Regions from separate parts of the Martelella endophytica genome, predicted to be linked through region 1. Evidence: predicted binding sites of a transcription regulator. Region 1 holds the regulator's gene; the other holds the start of a gene.
What was found. The regulator LexA, encoded in region 1, represses DNA repair genes until DNA is damaged. The targets are predictions, from matches to a motif close to TGTTCNNNNTGTGTTCNG.
Positions count from the first base shown of each region.

Region 2: TM49_RS01985 (helicase-related protein) is a predicted target of LexA. The motif match lies at 3,602-3,619, and genes of this name have one in related genera.

Region 1 covers NZ_CP010803.1:3,277,332-3,285,156, forward strand. Annotated here, with positions in the region: gene gltA (citrate synthase) at 1-1,210, opposite strand, end outside; gene TM49_RS14975 (ComEC/Rec2 family competence protein) at 1,559-4,012, shown strand; gene lexA (transcriptional repressor LexA) at 3,966-4,676, opposite strand; gene TM49_RS14985 (DUF982 domain-containing protein) at 4,857-5,174, opposite strand; gene TM49_RS14990 (RNA methyltransferase) at 5,461-6,243, shown strand; gene murI (glutamate racemase) at 6,236-7,042, shown strand; gene TM49_RS15000 (Nramp family divalent metal transporter) at 7,045-7,825, opposite strand, start outside.
Region 2 covers NZ_CP010803.1:430,771-438,595, forward strand. Annotated here, with positions in the region: gene TM49_RS01980 (RNA-binding S4 domain-containing protein) at 1-308, opposite strand, end outside; gene TM49_RS01985 (helicase-related protein) at 312-3,365, opposite strand; gene TM49_RS22880 (DUF3309 family protein) at 4,252-4,407, shown strand; gene TM49_RS01990 (hypothetical protein) at 4,430-4,612, shown strand; gene TM49_RS01995 (acetyl-CoA C-acetyltransferase) at 4,716-5,897, opposite strand; gene phaR (polyhydroxyalkanoate synthesis repressor PhaR) at 6,106-6,636, shown strand; gene pheT (phenylalanine--tRNA ligase subunit beta) at 6,728-7,825, opposite strand, start outside.

The DNA of each region.
Region 1 (7,825 bases):
CCGGATCCTCGATCATCTCGTTCCACTGGGCAATCCAGCCGACGGTGCGGGCGAGCGCGAAGAGAACAGTGAACATCGTCGTGGGGAAGCCCAGCGCCTTCAGGGTGATGCCCGAATAGAAGTCGATGTTCGGGTAGAGCTTCTTCTCGATGAAGTACTCGTCGGTGAGCGCGATCCTCTCGAGTTCCATGGCGACGTCGAGGAGCGGATCGTCCTTGATTCCGAGTTCGCCGAGAACCTCGTGGCAGGTCTTCTGCATGATCTTGGCACGCGGGTCGTAGTTCTTGTAGACGCGGTGGCCAAAGCCCATCAGGCGGAACGGATCGTCGCGGTCCTTGGCGCGGGCGATATATTCCGGAATGCGGTCAACCGAGCCGATTTCCTGCAGCATGTTGAGTGCGGCCTCGTTGGCGCCGCCATGGGCGGGGCCCCAGAGGCAGGCGATGCCGGCAGCAATGCAGGCGAAAGGATTGGCACCCGATGAGCCTGCGAGGCGAACGGTCGAGGTCGAGGCGTTCTGCTCGTGGTCGGCGTGCAGGATGAAGATGCGGTCCAGCGCGCGGGCCAGGATCGGATTGACCTTGTATTCCTCGCACGGCGTGGCGAAGCACATGTGCAGGAAGTTGGCCGCATAATCGAGATCGTTGCGCGGGTAAACGAAGGGCTCGCCGACATGATACTTGTAGGCCATGGCCGCGATCGTCGGGATCTTGGCGATCATGCGAACGCTGGCAATCTCGCGCTTGTAGGGATCGGAGATGTCGATCGAGTCGTGATAGAAGGCCGACATTGCACCGACTGCGCCACAGAGGATCGCCATCGGGTGGGCATCACGGCGGAAGCCGGTGAAGAGCCGCGTCAGCTGCTCGTGGATCATCGTGTGGCGGGTAACGCGGGTATCGAAATCCTTGAGTTGCGTCGCCGTCGGCAGTTCGCCGAACAGAAGCAGGTAGCAGGTTTCCAGGAAGCTTGCGTTTTCGGCAAGCTGGTCGATCGGATAGCCGCGATGCAGGAGGATGCCCTGGTCGCCGTCGATGAAAGTGATCTTCGACTTGCACGATGCCGTCGAGGTGAAGCCGGGGTCATAGGTGAACATGCCCGACTCTTTGTAAAGTGAGGCAATGTCGAGCACCTTGGGACCGAAGGTGCCTGCTTCGACTTTCAGCTCGAGTTCTTTGCCGTCGAGCGTGAGTTTGCCTTGTTCCGTCATGCTGTCCTCCAAATGTTCAGGCGCGAGACGCTTGATTGAGTATTCATGAATTTTAACAACTTGGTATAGGATCGACGCGCCGCTGCCAAGCCGCAGAATGGGCGTTGTTGCGATGCGGTCGAATGTTGATACCTGCGTTTAGCAAGTTTTTTGGCCGCGTGGAAAGGAAATTCTGCACCACTTTCAAGCGGCGGCGATTGCATTCCCTCTACAACCGTTCCACGATACTCAGGGTTGCATGGGGCGTGGCCGGTGAAAGTGGAGGATAATGCAGCAGGAACCGCCGGCAGGCGGCAGAGGGCGCGAAGCGGCAGCGCGTTGCGGCGCCTCCGGCTGCTCCGAAGCAGGTTGAAAACGCCGACGTCGGGAGACGATGCAGCCGCAGCGCCCGAGCGGTTCCTGGGCACTGCCCGCGGCAATCTGACGCGGCTCATGGAAGAGGAACTCGCCTTTGGCCGCGCCTTTCTGCTTGCGCCGGTCGCGATTGCAGCGGGGGCAATCTGGTGGTTCTCGCGAGCCGAGGCGCCCGCTTTCTGGGCATTGATGCTCTATGGCACGCTCTTCATCATTGCCGCAGTCTTGCTGCGACACGCGCGCGCGCTGATCCGTCTCACCACGGCTGCCTGCGCCCTGTTCTTCGCCGGCGCGCTCTTTGCCGCGCTGCAGACCGACCGGCTTTCGACGGTGATGCTGGATTCGCCGGTGGTAACCCACGTCACCGGCATTGTCGCCGAGCGCGAGAAGACGACCTCCGGCTGGCGCTACGTCGTCGATGTTTCAGCGACGGACGATCCCGTCATCCACCGCCCGCCGCAGCGGGTGGCGCTTGTGGCGCGTGGGAACAAGCCGCCGGTTGCGGTCGGCGGCGGCATTTCCGGCCTTGCCCGCCTGTCGCCACCATCCGCACCGGCGCTGCCCGGCCTCGTCGACTTCGGCTTCCTCTCCTATTTCGATGGCATCGGCGCGATCGGCTATTTCTATGGTCCGCCGGAGCCGGCGGCGATGGCCGCAAACGCGCCGAAGCCGGGGGCGGTCATGCTTGCGATCGCGGAATTGCGCGAGGCGATTGCTGCCCGGATCCGTGCTGTGCTGCCGGGCGAATCCGGTGCGTTTGCCAATGCCATCATCACCGGCGAACGGAGGGCAATGGGGGCCGAAACGCTCGACGCGCTGCGCAACGCCGGCCTTGCCCATGTCATCGCCATCTCCGGACTGCATATGGCGCTCGCCGCCGGCATCTTCTTCACAAGCCTTCGGTTGCTGCTGGCGCTTTCCGTGCACGGCGCCGAGGCGTTCGCGACCAAAAAGGTGGCGGCCATCGCCGCGCTGGCGGCGGCGTTCTTCTATCTTCTCGTGTCCGGCATGCAGGTCTCCGCCCAGCGCGCCTTCCTGATGCTCGCGATCATGCTGATTGCCGCGCTGTTTGACCGTCCGGCGATCAGCCTGCGCAATGTTGCGGTCTCGGCGCTCGTCATTCTGGCGCTGTCGCCCTCTGAGGCCTCGGGTCCCGGCATGCAGATGTCGTTTGCCGCCACGGCGGCGTTGATCGCGGGGTACAGCCTCTGGCAACGCTCGGGCTCCCGGCGTCATGCCGAGTCGCGGCGCAACGGCGTGATCCGCATCCTGTTCCTGTTTGCCGCCGGCATCGTGCTGACCGCGCTGATTGGGGGGCTTTCGACCGCGCCCTTCGCCATAGCGCATTTCCAGCGCGTTGCCGGTTATGGCCTGTTGGGCAATCTTCTGGCGATGCCGGTGATCACTTTTATCGTGATGCCGGCTGGGCTTGCCGCGATGCTGACGATGCCGCTTGGCCTGCACGGGCCGTTCCTTCATGTCATGGGGGCAGGGCTCGATTGGGTGATGGCCACCGCCCACTGGGTGAAACAGCTCGGCGGGGCATTTTCCACGGGCAAGGCGCCGGCGGGTTTCCTGCTTCTGTTCACCGCCGGTTTCGTGCCCTTCGTGCTCCTGCGCACGCGCCTGCGCTATGTCGGGGTCGTGCCGATGCTGCTGGCATTCGGGCTTTTCGCCCGGGCTGGCGATCACAGCGCGGTCCGCATCCTCGTCTCCGAAGATGGTGATCTCGTCGCCATCGTGAGGAACACCAGCGCTGCCGTCAGCGACAAACGGCCGCCCGCCTTCATCTACGAGCAATGGCAGACCGCGCTCGCGCTTGAAGAAACCGTTCCGCCAATCATGGTCGAACCCGGCGAGCCCTTCATTGACGCCACCGATCGCCGCGCACGTCTGGACGATAACGCTGCCTGGCGTCGCGGGCGCGCCGAACTTGCCGGCCTGGTCAGCGAGGCATTGCTGACGCCTGACCGGTTTTACTGCAAGAAAGATCTATGGTGTGTGGCTGCACCGGACGGCCTTGTCGTGGTCCAGGCGCTGCATCCAGCCCTCGTCGGCCTTGCCTGCGACGTCGGCGATATCGTGATCAGCCTCTATCGTACCGGCTACCAAACCTGCCGAAGCGGCCGTTTTCTGGTCACCCCGCAAATGCGACGCGAGGCCGGTGCCATCGTCTTCACGCTGGCACCGGCTTTCGGCTTATCGGAAAAGGCCGAGGTTCACGACGGGATCACCACGGTCAGGCCGCTATCGGGGGAGGGGGCGAGAAAACACGCATGCACCGTCGTCACCATAGCACCCTCGGTCACGACGCTTGCACGAGAATGGAGCCGCCACCGTCTCTACGACTGGCGAAGCGGCGACTTCAGGTCGCCGATCGCCTTGCCGGAAAGGCTGGTGATCAGTGGTAGCGACGAATCAGGCCGACCAGCTTGCCCTGAACCTTGACCTGATCGGCGGCGAAGATGCGGGTCTCGTAAGCCGGGTTTGCAGCCTCGAGCGCGATCGATGCGCCCTTGCGGCGGAAGCGCTTCAGCGTCGCCTCTTCGTCATTGACGAGTGCAACGACGATATCGCCTGGAGCCGCCGTGTTGATGTTGCGGATGATCACGGTGTCGCCGTCGAATATCCCGGCCTCGATCATCGAATCACCCTGGACTTCCAGCGCGTAATGCTCACCTGCGCCCAGCATGTCGGCCGGAACGGCCATGTTATGGGTGTTTTCCTGGATGGCCGAAATCGGCACACCGGCCGCGATCCGGCCCATCACCGGAACTTCGGTGGAGCCGCTGTCGCTGCTCACAGCCTTGGGCGCGGCGACCTCTGCCTTCTTGCCGAGACTGCCTTCGATGACACTGGGGGAGAAGCCGCGGCGCGGCGGCTGCTGGGCGACGAAACTGTCCGGCATGCGCAGGATTTCCAGCGCTCGGGCCCTGTTTGGCAGGCGGCGGATGAAGCCGCGTTCCTCAAGAGCCGTAATCAGCCGATGGATGCCGGATTTGGAAGCAAGATCAAGCGCCTCCTTCATCTCGTCGAAGGAAGGGGGAATTCCGGACTCCTTCATTCGCTCGTGAATGAAGAACAGGAGTTCCTGTTGTTTACGCGTCAGCATCCCGCACCCTTTCGCAACCCATAGTATAAGAAACAAATACAGAACGAACTATATATGTTCTTAACATGTTCCGCAAGAGTGCGCTGTGGCATCCGTGTTCGGGATAGTCATACAAAACCGACGCCGAAAGCATTGGCTTTCGGCGGCGCACATTCGGTGCAAATTTCCAGCGTTGTGAGCTCAGGCGCTGGCGGCTGAAGGGAGGCCGAGATTCAATTTTCTGGCCATCGTCTTGAGCGTCTGCTTCCGCGACGTCTGCAGCATGCCGGCTTCGAGAGCGGCCGCGACAAATGCATCGCGGGCCTGGCCCAGATGGCCGGGCTGCTCACCAGCGCGCACGCAAAGCTCAAGGGCGTTTTCGAAGTGCGGACCCTGTTTGACCGGCCATCTGCTCTTGAGAACATCCTCAGCATGGCTAGGGCCTTCGATCGTGAGGGTGTGGCCATCCTTGGCGCGAATGTGAACCGGGGACGTCCAAAAGGCGATGAGACGGGTCATGGTGGATATCCTTGTCTTGGTCGGGAAGGGCATCGATTTATGATAGGGGAACTGCCTGCGAGGCAGTTTTGTTCCCGCCGCCGAGTGCTTTATTGAGGGAGCCGGGTTCACGATCAGCACCAGCGGCTGGCGGCGCACTTCCGGGCGCGATTCGGCAGAAGTTCCATCGCGCCGGATTGATTTGGCGACGCCGACGCCCTAATCAGTCGGTCAGTCAGGTTCGTCGGCAAATGGTGCAGAAACCATCAGGTTGCGAGCCTCTTTTCCGGAGAATGAAGAAGAGACGATGGCAGGAACGAATTCGGAGCGCACCATGATTGCCGAAGGACCGGTGGTCATTCTGGTCAATCCGCAGCTTGGCGAGAACATCGGCATGGTGGCGCGCGCCATGGCCAATTTCGGACTGGCGGAGCTCCGCCTTGTCGACCCGCGCGATGGCTGGCCGAGCGAGACGGCGCGGGCCGCCGCCTCCAAGGCCGATCACGTGATTGACGGCGCCCGAGTGTTCGACCGGCTCGAAGATGCGATCGCCGACCTGAACTTCGTCTATGCGACGACGGCGCGAAGCCGTGACGGCTTCAAGCCTGTGCGTGGGCCGACCGTTGCCGCGCGCACACTGCGGCAGCGTTTCACCGCCGGCGAGCGGACGGGCATCCTGTTCGGGCGTGAGCGCTGGGGGCTCAGCAATGAGGAGGTGGCGCTTGCCGACGAGATCGTCACTTTCCCGGTCAATCCGGCCTTTGCATCGCTCAACATTGCCCAGGCCGTGCTGCTGATGTCCTATGAATGGATGAAATCCGGTATGGCGGACGAGGCGGAGACGCCGTTCCAGGCGGTCGAGCAGACGCCGGCCACCAAGGAGGACCTGTTCGGCTTCTTCGGCCACCTTGAGGATGCCTTGGATGCGCGCGGTTATTTCCGCCCTGCCGACAAGCGACCGCGCATGATCGAGAACCTCCGCTCAGTCTTCACGCGCCGAGCCATGAGCCTGCAGGAAATCCATGTTCTAAGGGGTGTTATCTCCTCGTTTGATCGCTACCGGCGCAAGGAGAACGACGACAATGACTGAGGCTGCCGGCCCGGTCCTGGTGTTCGATTCGGGCATTGGCGGGCTCACCGTGCTGCGCGAGGCGCGGATGCTGATGCCGGAGCGCCGCTTCGTCTACGTTGCCGACACCGCGGCCTTCCCCTATGGCGACTGGGACGAGGAGGCGCTGTTGGCGCACATCCTTGCGCTTTTCGAACGGCTGATCGAGGATATACGGCCCGTCTGCGTCATCATCGCCTGCAATACCGCGTTCACGCTTGCGGGCGCTGCATTGCGGGCGCGGTTCACCGAGATGGATTTCGTCGGGACGGTTCCCGCCATCAAGCCGGCCGCCGAACGCACCGTGTCCGGTCTGATCTCGGTTCTGGCTACGCCGGTCACCGTCAAGCGCGATTACACCCGGACGCTGATCGAAAGCTTCGCCAGCCATTGCCACGCCCGGCTTGTCGGCTCCCGCTATCTGGCCGCACTTGCCGAGGACTATATCTGCGGCATCGAGGTTTCAGACAAGGCATTGTGGGACGAGATTGCGCCGTGCTTCGTCGAGGAGGAGGGGCGGCGCACCGACATCGTCGTGCTCGCCTGCACTCACTATCCTTTCCTTGCCAACCGGTTTCGCAAGCTCGCGCCGTGGCCGGTGGACTGGATCAACCCGGCAGAGGCAATTGCCCTGCAGGCCCGGCGGGTGATCGGCCGGCATGGCGGCGCAGATGCCATCAGCGGCCCCAATCCGGATTTCGCCGTCTTCACGGGCAATGCCAGCCCGGCGATGAAACGGCTGATGCAGGGCTTCGGCCTTTCCGTCGCCCCGCCTGCCTAGCCTCAGTCGAGGCCGGGGATCGGCACGCCGAAGGTCTGGGCGAGCAGCACCAGGTTCAGCGAAAGAACGGCGGCTGCACCGATGATGGCGAGCGCACCAATGAGACGGCCATTGGCGAATTCGCCCATCACCTTGCGGCTGCGGGTAAAGATCACCAGCGAAATCATCGGCACGGGGAGCGCGATCGACAGGATGATCTGGCTCACCACCAGTGCCTCGGTGGCATTCACGCCAAGCGCCACGACGACGAAGGCCGGCACCATGGTGATCAGCCGCCGCAGCCAGATCGGAATGCGGAAGCCGATGAAGCCTTGCATGATCATCTGGCCGGCCATGGTGCCGACGACCGAACTGGAAATGCCCGAGGCAATCAGCGAAATCAGAAAGGCGGCCGCCGCCGCGCCGCCGAGCAGTGGTGTCAGCATGTGGTAGGCGGTTTCGATTTCGGCGACTTCGCTGTGGCCGTTATGGAAGGCGCTCGCCGCCATCATCACCATCGCCATGTTGACGACGCCCGCAACGGCCAGTGCCAGCACCACCTCGACGTTCGAGAAGCGCAGCACGCGCCGCTTTTCGCTGTCGTTCTTGACGGCCACACGATGCTGGGTGAGCCCCGAATGCAGATAGACGGCGTGCGGCATGACGGTGGCGCCGATAATGCCGACGGCGATTGCAAGCGCGGTCGCATCCGGAATGTCCGGCCGCACCAGGTGGAAGCCGGCCTCACCCCAGGCGATCGGGGCAATGAACAGCTCCACGACATAGCAAAGACTGATGACGCCG
Region 2 (7,825 bases), 2.0 Mb from region 1:
AGGCGCCGACGCTCTTCCGGCGGTGGACTGACGTCGTCATAAAGCTGGCTAGCCTCGGCGAAAGGCCCGCGCCTGGCGCCCGGCGCCCTGACGATGAGATGCACATCACGGCGCTCCAGCGACACGACCAGACGATCGCCAGCCGTCACCTCGGCACTCGCGCGGGCAACCTTCGCATCGTTGAGGCTGACATTGCCGGCCTGGACCAGCTTCTGCGCCAGCGAACGCGACTTCACGATGCGCGCGAAGAACAGCCACTTGTCGATGCGCTGGCGGCCCGGCGGGGCCTGTTGCGCCTCGTCCGCCATGCCTTACTTCTTCATCTGCGCCTTCAGCGCAGCCAGCTTGGCGAAGGGGGAATCCGGATCGATCGGCTTCTCGCGTTCGCGACGCTCCTGCCGCTGCGGCTTGTTGTCGTCATTGTGGCGATCCCGGCGCGGGCCCTTGCCGCCCTTGCCGCCACGGTCATGACGCTCGCCGCGCTCCTGCCGTTCGCCATCGCCGCGGTTCTCGCCGCCCTGCGGACCGCCATGGCGGCGGCCGCCCTGGCCACGGCCGCGACCTTCGCCGCGCGGCTGACCGCGACCCTGCTGCGGGCGCGGACCGCGCTCGCTCTGCCGGCCGCCACCCTGGCGCCACAGCAGAACCGGCTTCGGCTCTTCGGTTTCGGCTTCTGCGGCACCCGCTTCAGTAACGGGCGTTTCGCTGGCAGGCGCTTCGACCGGCGCAGCCGCCGCTTCAGCCGTCGGCTCGGCAGCGGTCTCGCCTTCAGGCGCGGCAGGTTCAGCCGCTTCGGAAGCGTCCTCGGCAGCCGGTTTTTCGGCGACGACCTTGCGAGCAACCGTCTCGACGGCAACACCGGACGCCACCTGGCGCGCAGCCTTCTCGGCGTCGCGCTCGGCCTGGATCTCGGCGAGCTTCTCGACCTCTTCCGGGCTCGCGGTGTCGGCGCGATAACCGAGCCCCTTGAGGATTTCCTCCATGTCGTCCGGCGTCGCGCCAAGGATCGACATCATTGCCGGCGTGGTGACGAAGCGGCGGCCATCAAAGGCTCCTTCCGGACGGGCACCGCCCGCTTCCGGCTTCCACTGGGTCAGCGGCCGGATCAGGTCGGCGAGACGCTCGAGGATGTCGATACGCACGGCGCGCTTGCCGAGGAAACGGAAGCCCGCGAGCTTGTAGAAAGCGCGTTCGAATGTGGGATCGGTGACCACAGAGGTGCGGCCAGCGGCCAGCACGGGAATGAGTTCGCCGTAGCCCGGCTTGTCGAGACCGTCATTGGCAAGCGCCCACAGCAGCGTGATCATCTCGGCCGGCGCCGGCTTCAGCAGTGCCGGCATGAAGACGTGATAGGCGCCGAAGCGCACACCGTAGCGGCGCAGCGAGGCGCGCGCATCCTGATCGAGCGCCTTGACGTCGTTGGCGACGTCACGGCGGAACAGCACGCCGAAATTCTCGATGATCTGGAAGGCGAGACCGCGGGAGAGCCCTTCAAGGTCTTCGGCGGCGGCAAGATCGTCGAGCGGCTTCAGCACGGTCTGGATCTGGTGATTGACATAGCGTTCGATGCGGGCGGCGACATGATCGCGCGCAGCGCCCGTCAACTGCTCATCGGCAAGCAGGATGACGCGCGGACGCAGCGCATTGTCGCTTGCGACCAGCCTTGCCACCGGATCGCCGAGCCAGCGCACCGTACCGGAGGCATCCAGCGCCAGATCGCCATTGCCGGAGGCATGCAGCCGTGCGGCACGCGCCTCGAACTCCAGCGCGAGCGCTTTCAGCGCCGCCGCCTCGATCGCCTTGGCGTCCGGCCCCTCGGCACCGGTCACGGCCTTGAAACGGAAGCCCGCCAGTTCCCCCACATGATGTCCTTCCACAAAGACATCCCCATTCACGCTCACTTCAGCTTCAAGCATCGCATTCTCTCTCAGGCGCTTCATCAGCACGGAAGTCCTGCGATCAACGAAGCGTTTCGTCAACCTCTCATGCAGTGCATCCGACAGCCTATCCTCGATTTTCCGTGTCTTTTCCTGCCAGTGTGTCGGATCGGCAAGCCATCCGGGTCGATTTGACACATAGGTCCAGGTTCTGATCTGGGCGATACGCGCCGACAGCGTATCTATTTCTCCATCGGTGCGGTCGGCATGTCGCACCTGGTTTGCCAGGAAGTCCTCGTCCACTGTGCCATGCTCGACAAGATCGAGATAGAGGGAAGCGATGAGTTCGGCATGCTGGACTGGAGTGATCCGGCGATAATCCGGAAGCGCGCAGGCTTCCCAGAGAAGTTCGATCCGTTCGCGCCGGTCGGCGCGCTCGGCGACGGCATGATTGCGCGCCAGAAATTCGAGCGCCCGCTGGTCGACCGCCGGCAGTGCCCGTGTCAGCCCCTGCACCCGCGGCACGTCGTCAAGGCTTGCCTTCAGCCCGGCAAGCGAGGAAAAGTCGAGCGCCTTGGAGCGCCACTGCAGCACCCGCACGGGATCGAAGTGATGGGTTTCCAGCCGCTCGACCAGTTCATCATCGAACGGCGCCACCCGGCTGGTGACCCCGAAGGTGCCATCACGCATATGGCGGCCGGCGCGACCGGCGATCTGGCCGAGCTCGCCGGCATTGAGGCTGCGATACTGATGGCCATCGAATTTGCGGTCCTGAGCGAAGGCGACGTGGTCGACATCGAGGTTGAGGCCCATGCCGATCGCATCGGTGGCGACCAGATATTCGACATCGCCGTTCTGGTAGAGTTCGACCTGGGCGTTGCGGGTGCGCGGGCTGAGTGCGCCCAGAACCACGGCAGCACCGCCACGCTGGCGGCGGATGAGCTCGGCAATCGCGTAGACCTCGTCGGCCGAAAAGGCGACGACGGCGGTGCGGCGCGGCAGACGAGTGATCTTCTTCTGACCGGCATAGAAAAGCTGAGACAGACGCGGTCGCTCGACCACGGAAATGCCCGGCAGCAGGTTCTGCAGGATCGGCTTCATCGTCGCCGAGCCGAGCAGCAGCGTCTCCTCGCGACCGCGCAGGTGCAGGATGCGATCGGTGAAGATGTGGCCACGCTCAAGGTCGCCGGCAAGCTGGACCTCGTCGATGGCGACAAAGGCTGCGTCTGTCGTGCGCGGCATCGCCTCGACGGTGCAGACGCTGAAACGTGCCTTCGGCGGCGCGATCTTCTCCTCGCCGGTAACGAGCGCGACGGCATTGACGCCGACGCGTTCGACCAGGCGCGTATAGACCTCGCGCGCCAGAAGGCGCAGCGGCAGCCCGATAACGCCGGAGGAATGCGCCACCATGCGCTCGATTGCGAAATGGGTTTTGCCGGTATTGGTCGGACCGAGCATCGCGGTGACACCGCGTCCGCTCAAGATCATTGCGTTCGAATTCAACGTCCCGGTCCCGAATTCCCCTGGCCAGGGCCAAAACCTCGCCCCCGGCCGATGCCGAAATGGCCAGCCTGCGCGGAAATCGGCGGCTGGCATACCTTCCTATAGATGGACTCTGCGCCGTCAGCAAGCAAGAGGGGGAGGCAAATCCGGAGTTATATGCGCAAATCCTTAAATTCTGGAACAGATGCGAACGAATCGAAGACGAATCGCTGACTCTGTCATTTTCCCGTTTCGTTCACGGCTAGATGTTGGGCTCTGCCCGTTTCTTCGCCCCACATCTGGAATCGCAAGATCGACGGTAAATGCCGTTTGAGCGAAGAAGACGCGTCGCGTTAACCTTCCTTTACAAAGTGTAAACGACAGAACGAGTCCAGCGAGTGGCGGATGCAAGAAAAGACATCGCTTCATGGAAACGCTTTCCTCGACATCTCCTGCACACCGATCTACGTACGGGCTTGCGATCCAGCCCGACCTCGCACGCCATCCCGCCTTCATGATGCCCGTGAACTTTCCGTTGGCCTTGCCACCGGCTTTTCCGTGGCACGATCCGTCGCCTATCCCCTGAAGGCCCGCGCAACGCTCGGCAGGGCATGAAATGCCAAAAAACGCCTGTCGTTAACTTTCGGGCCAAAGCCGGAACGAATCGGCGACGAATCGCTGACGGCGGTATTTTCCGGTTTTGTTCACCCCAAAATATGGTGTTTTAACAGTAATTTAACCATATTCTTGCGGCTGCTTCCCGCTGTGGGTGAATGCGGCAACACACCGCGTTAACCATTGTGTGGGAGACTTGTCGCGATCGCCACGGAACAAATTTCAGGGAAAGCGCGTTTGAAACTGGACAGCTTGCAAAGGGAGAGGTTTTTCCGCCATGCTCGGAACCATTCTGCTTATCATACTGATCCTGCTTCTTATCGGCGCCTTGCCGCGGTGGGGTTACTCCACCAGCTGGGGTTATGGCCCGTCCGGCGGTCTCGGACTGGTACTTCTGATCGTCATCATCCTGCTGCTTGCAGGCTATATCTGATTCCCCAAAGGAGATTCACATCATGAAAAAGGCTGTTCTCGCCATCGCTCTCATTCTTCCGCTCGCCGCCTGCACGACGCAGCAGCGCAACGCCACGATCGGCGCCGGTGTCGGCACTGCCGCAGGTGCAGCCATCACGGGCGATGCGACCGGCGCGATTGCTGGTGGCCTGATTGGCGGCGGTGTCGGCGCGGCGGTACGCTAATCATCGAAAGCGGCGCGCGCGCAATGTGTCGCGTCAGGATCGGCACGAAGCCCCCACCCCCAGCTCGCCGATCCCCAGGCGCCGCTTCAAGCGGCGCCTTTTTTTATGGCCGCTCGAGCGTCATGGCGATGCCCATGCCGCCACCGATGCAGAGCGTGGCGAGCCCCTTGTGCGCACCCCGCCGCTTCATTTCGTAAAGCAGCGTAACCAGAACCCGAGCGCCCGAGGCGCCGATCGGATGGCCGAGGGCGATGGCACCGCCATTGACGTTGAGCTTTTCCGGATCAAGCGAGAGCGCCCGTGCAACCGCGAGCGACTGGGCGGCAAAGGCTTCATTCGCCTCGACGAGATCGAGATCTCCGACAGTCCAGCCCGCCTTCTGCAGCGCTCGCTCAGAGGCGGGAATGGGCCCGGTGCCCATGACCTGCGGATCGACGCCCGCCGTCGCCCAGGAGACAATCCGCGCCAGCGGCTCGATGCCGCGCCGCACGGCCGCATCCTCATCCATCAGCACCAGCGCTGCCGCACCGTCATTGATGCCGGAGGCATTGCCCGCCGTCACGGTTCCGCCATCCATGAAGGCGGGGCGCAGCCGCTCCAGGCCCTCGGCGGTCACACCCTCGCGAATGCCCTCATCCTGATCAACGACATGTTCGGCCTTGCGCTGCATGACTGTGACCGGCTCGATCTCCTCGGCGAAACGCCCCTCGGCGCGGGCGGCCTCGGCGCGGTTTTGCGAGCGGGCGGCATATTCATCCTGCATTGCACGCGTGATCTCGAACCGCTCCGCGATGTTTTCGGCCGTCGTGCCCATGTGATAGCCATAGAAGGCATCGGTGAGGCCGTCCTTCAGCATGGTATCGACAAGAGCGAGATCGCCCATACGGTGATGGCCGCGCAGATGCGCAACATGCGGTGCGAGCGACATCGATTCCTGGCCGCCAGCAACGATCACTTCGGCATCTCCAAGCGCGATCTGCTGCATGCCGAGCGCCACCGCCCTGAGGCCCGAACCACAAAGCTGGTTGACGAGGAAGGCTGTCTTTTCCGCAGAAATCCCCGCCGCCATCGCCGCCTGCCGCGCGGGGTTCTGCCCTTGCCCCGCCGTCAGCACCTGGCCGAGGATCACCTCATCGACCGCGCCTGGCCGCAGGCCGGCACGCTGCAGAGCCGCCGCGATGGCGACCGCGCCGAGTTCATGCGCCGGGACGGCCGCAAAGGCGCCATTCAGACTGCCGACGGCCGTGCGTGCTGCACTTGCGATGACGATTGCCTTTTTCGCCATGTGGCTGCTCTCCTCCTCAGCTTCGCGTCAGCGGAATGTGCAGAACAGCGCCTTCGAAGTCAAACGGCCTTGTGCTCCCGCCGCGATCCGTGGCGGCTGCGAACAACGACGCTGCATTGCGACAAAACGATTGTCACCCCAACCGTTTTAAGGTTAGATCGGGGCGGGAAGAGGAATACATCAAGCAGATCGCGGGGAGGAGGCAATTATGCCCGTAAGCGACGGCAAGACAATCATCAAGAAATACGCCAACAGGCGGCTTTATAACACCGGGACCAGCAGTTACGTCACGCTGGAGGACCTGGCCGACATGGTGAAGCAGGGAGAGGACTTCGCCGTTCACGACGCCAAGACCGGAAGCGACATCACCCACACGGTGCTGACCCAGATCATCTTCGAACAGGAAGCGAAATCCGGCCAGGGCATCCTGCCCGTGTCGTTCCTGCGCGAGCTGATCGGCTATTACGGCGACCAGATGCAGGCCATGCTGCCGGGCTTTCTCGACCATGCGATGAAGGCCTTCTCCGAACAGCAGGCCCATATGCGCGACGAGATGGACAAGGCGCTCTACGACAATCCGCTGCGCCGCGAATTCTATCGCAACGAAGAAACCCGCCGCCCCGCAACCGCCTCGAGCTACCGACCGACAGAGGCCGCCGAAGAGCCGCTGCACACCGGCGAACTCGACGACCTGCGCCATCAGCTGCGCGTGCTGCAGGACCGGATAGACAATCTGTGAGCGGGGCCGACCGTTTTCGGCTTCGGAAGAACTGAGCGCATTTTGATCTCCCCCTCGAGGGGGAGATTGGTTGGCGCTTTGGGGTTATTCCTCAGCTGCGGATCACGCCACCGGTCGACTTCTCGACGTTGGCGACGATCTTTTTCGTCAGCGCCTCGAAATCCTCGTCGGTCAGCGTGCGCTCGACCGGCTGGATTGCGACTTCGATCGCGACCGACTTCTTGCCCTCGCCGAGCGAGGCACCTTCGAAGATATCGAAGACGGTGACGCCGGTGATCAGCTTGCGGTCGGCGCCGGCGGCCGCGCGCTCGATGGCACCGGCCTCGACCGTGCGGTCGACGACGAAAGCGAAGTCACGCGAAACGGCCTGGAACGGCGACAGCGTCAGCGCCGGCTTGGTGCGGGTCGCCTTCTTCTTCGGCTCCGGCATGGCATCGATGAACACCTCGAAGCCGGCGAGCTTGCCGGAAACATCGAGCGCTTCCAGTACCTTCGGATGAAATTCGCCGAAATGGCCGAGCACGATCTTCGGGCCCATCTTGATGGTGCCGGAGCGGCCGGGGTGGTACCAATCCGGCCCGCCGGCGACGATCTGGACATTGCCCATCGGCAGGCCGCAGGCCTCGATCACGGCCAGCGCATCGGCCTTGGCGTCGAATACGCCGACAGAGCGACCGGCGCCCGTCTCGGCGTTCGACCACATGCGGCCGGAGCCCGAAAGCGTCGCCGTGCCGCGGCGAAGACCGCCGGCCACCCGGCGCTGGCCTTCCGGCCGGTCGTTTTCATAGGTCGCCGCGACCTCGAACAGGGCGACATCGCCATGGCCGATGGCCGCATTGCGCTTGGCAGCGGAAAGCAGGCCCGGCAGCAGCGAGGGGCGCATGTCGGACATGTCGGCGGCAATCGGGTTCGAAAGCTTCAGCGCCGGTGCGCCACCGCCGAAGAGCTTCGCGTGCTCTTCAGGAATGAACGACCAGGTGACAGCTTCCATCATGTTGCGGGCCGCAAGCTCGCGACGCGTCGCGCGCGAACGGATCTGAAGCGTGGTCAGGATCTTCTCGTTGACCGCACCGGCGGATGGCAGCGGCTCCGGGCTGATCTTGTCGACGCCATGGATACGCATGACCTCTTCCACGAGATCGGCCTTGCCTTCGACGTCCGGCCGCCAGGACGGTACGGAAACTTCTGC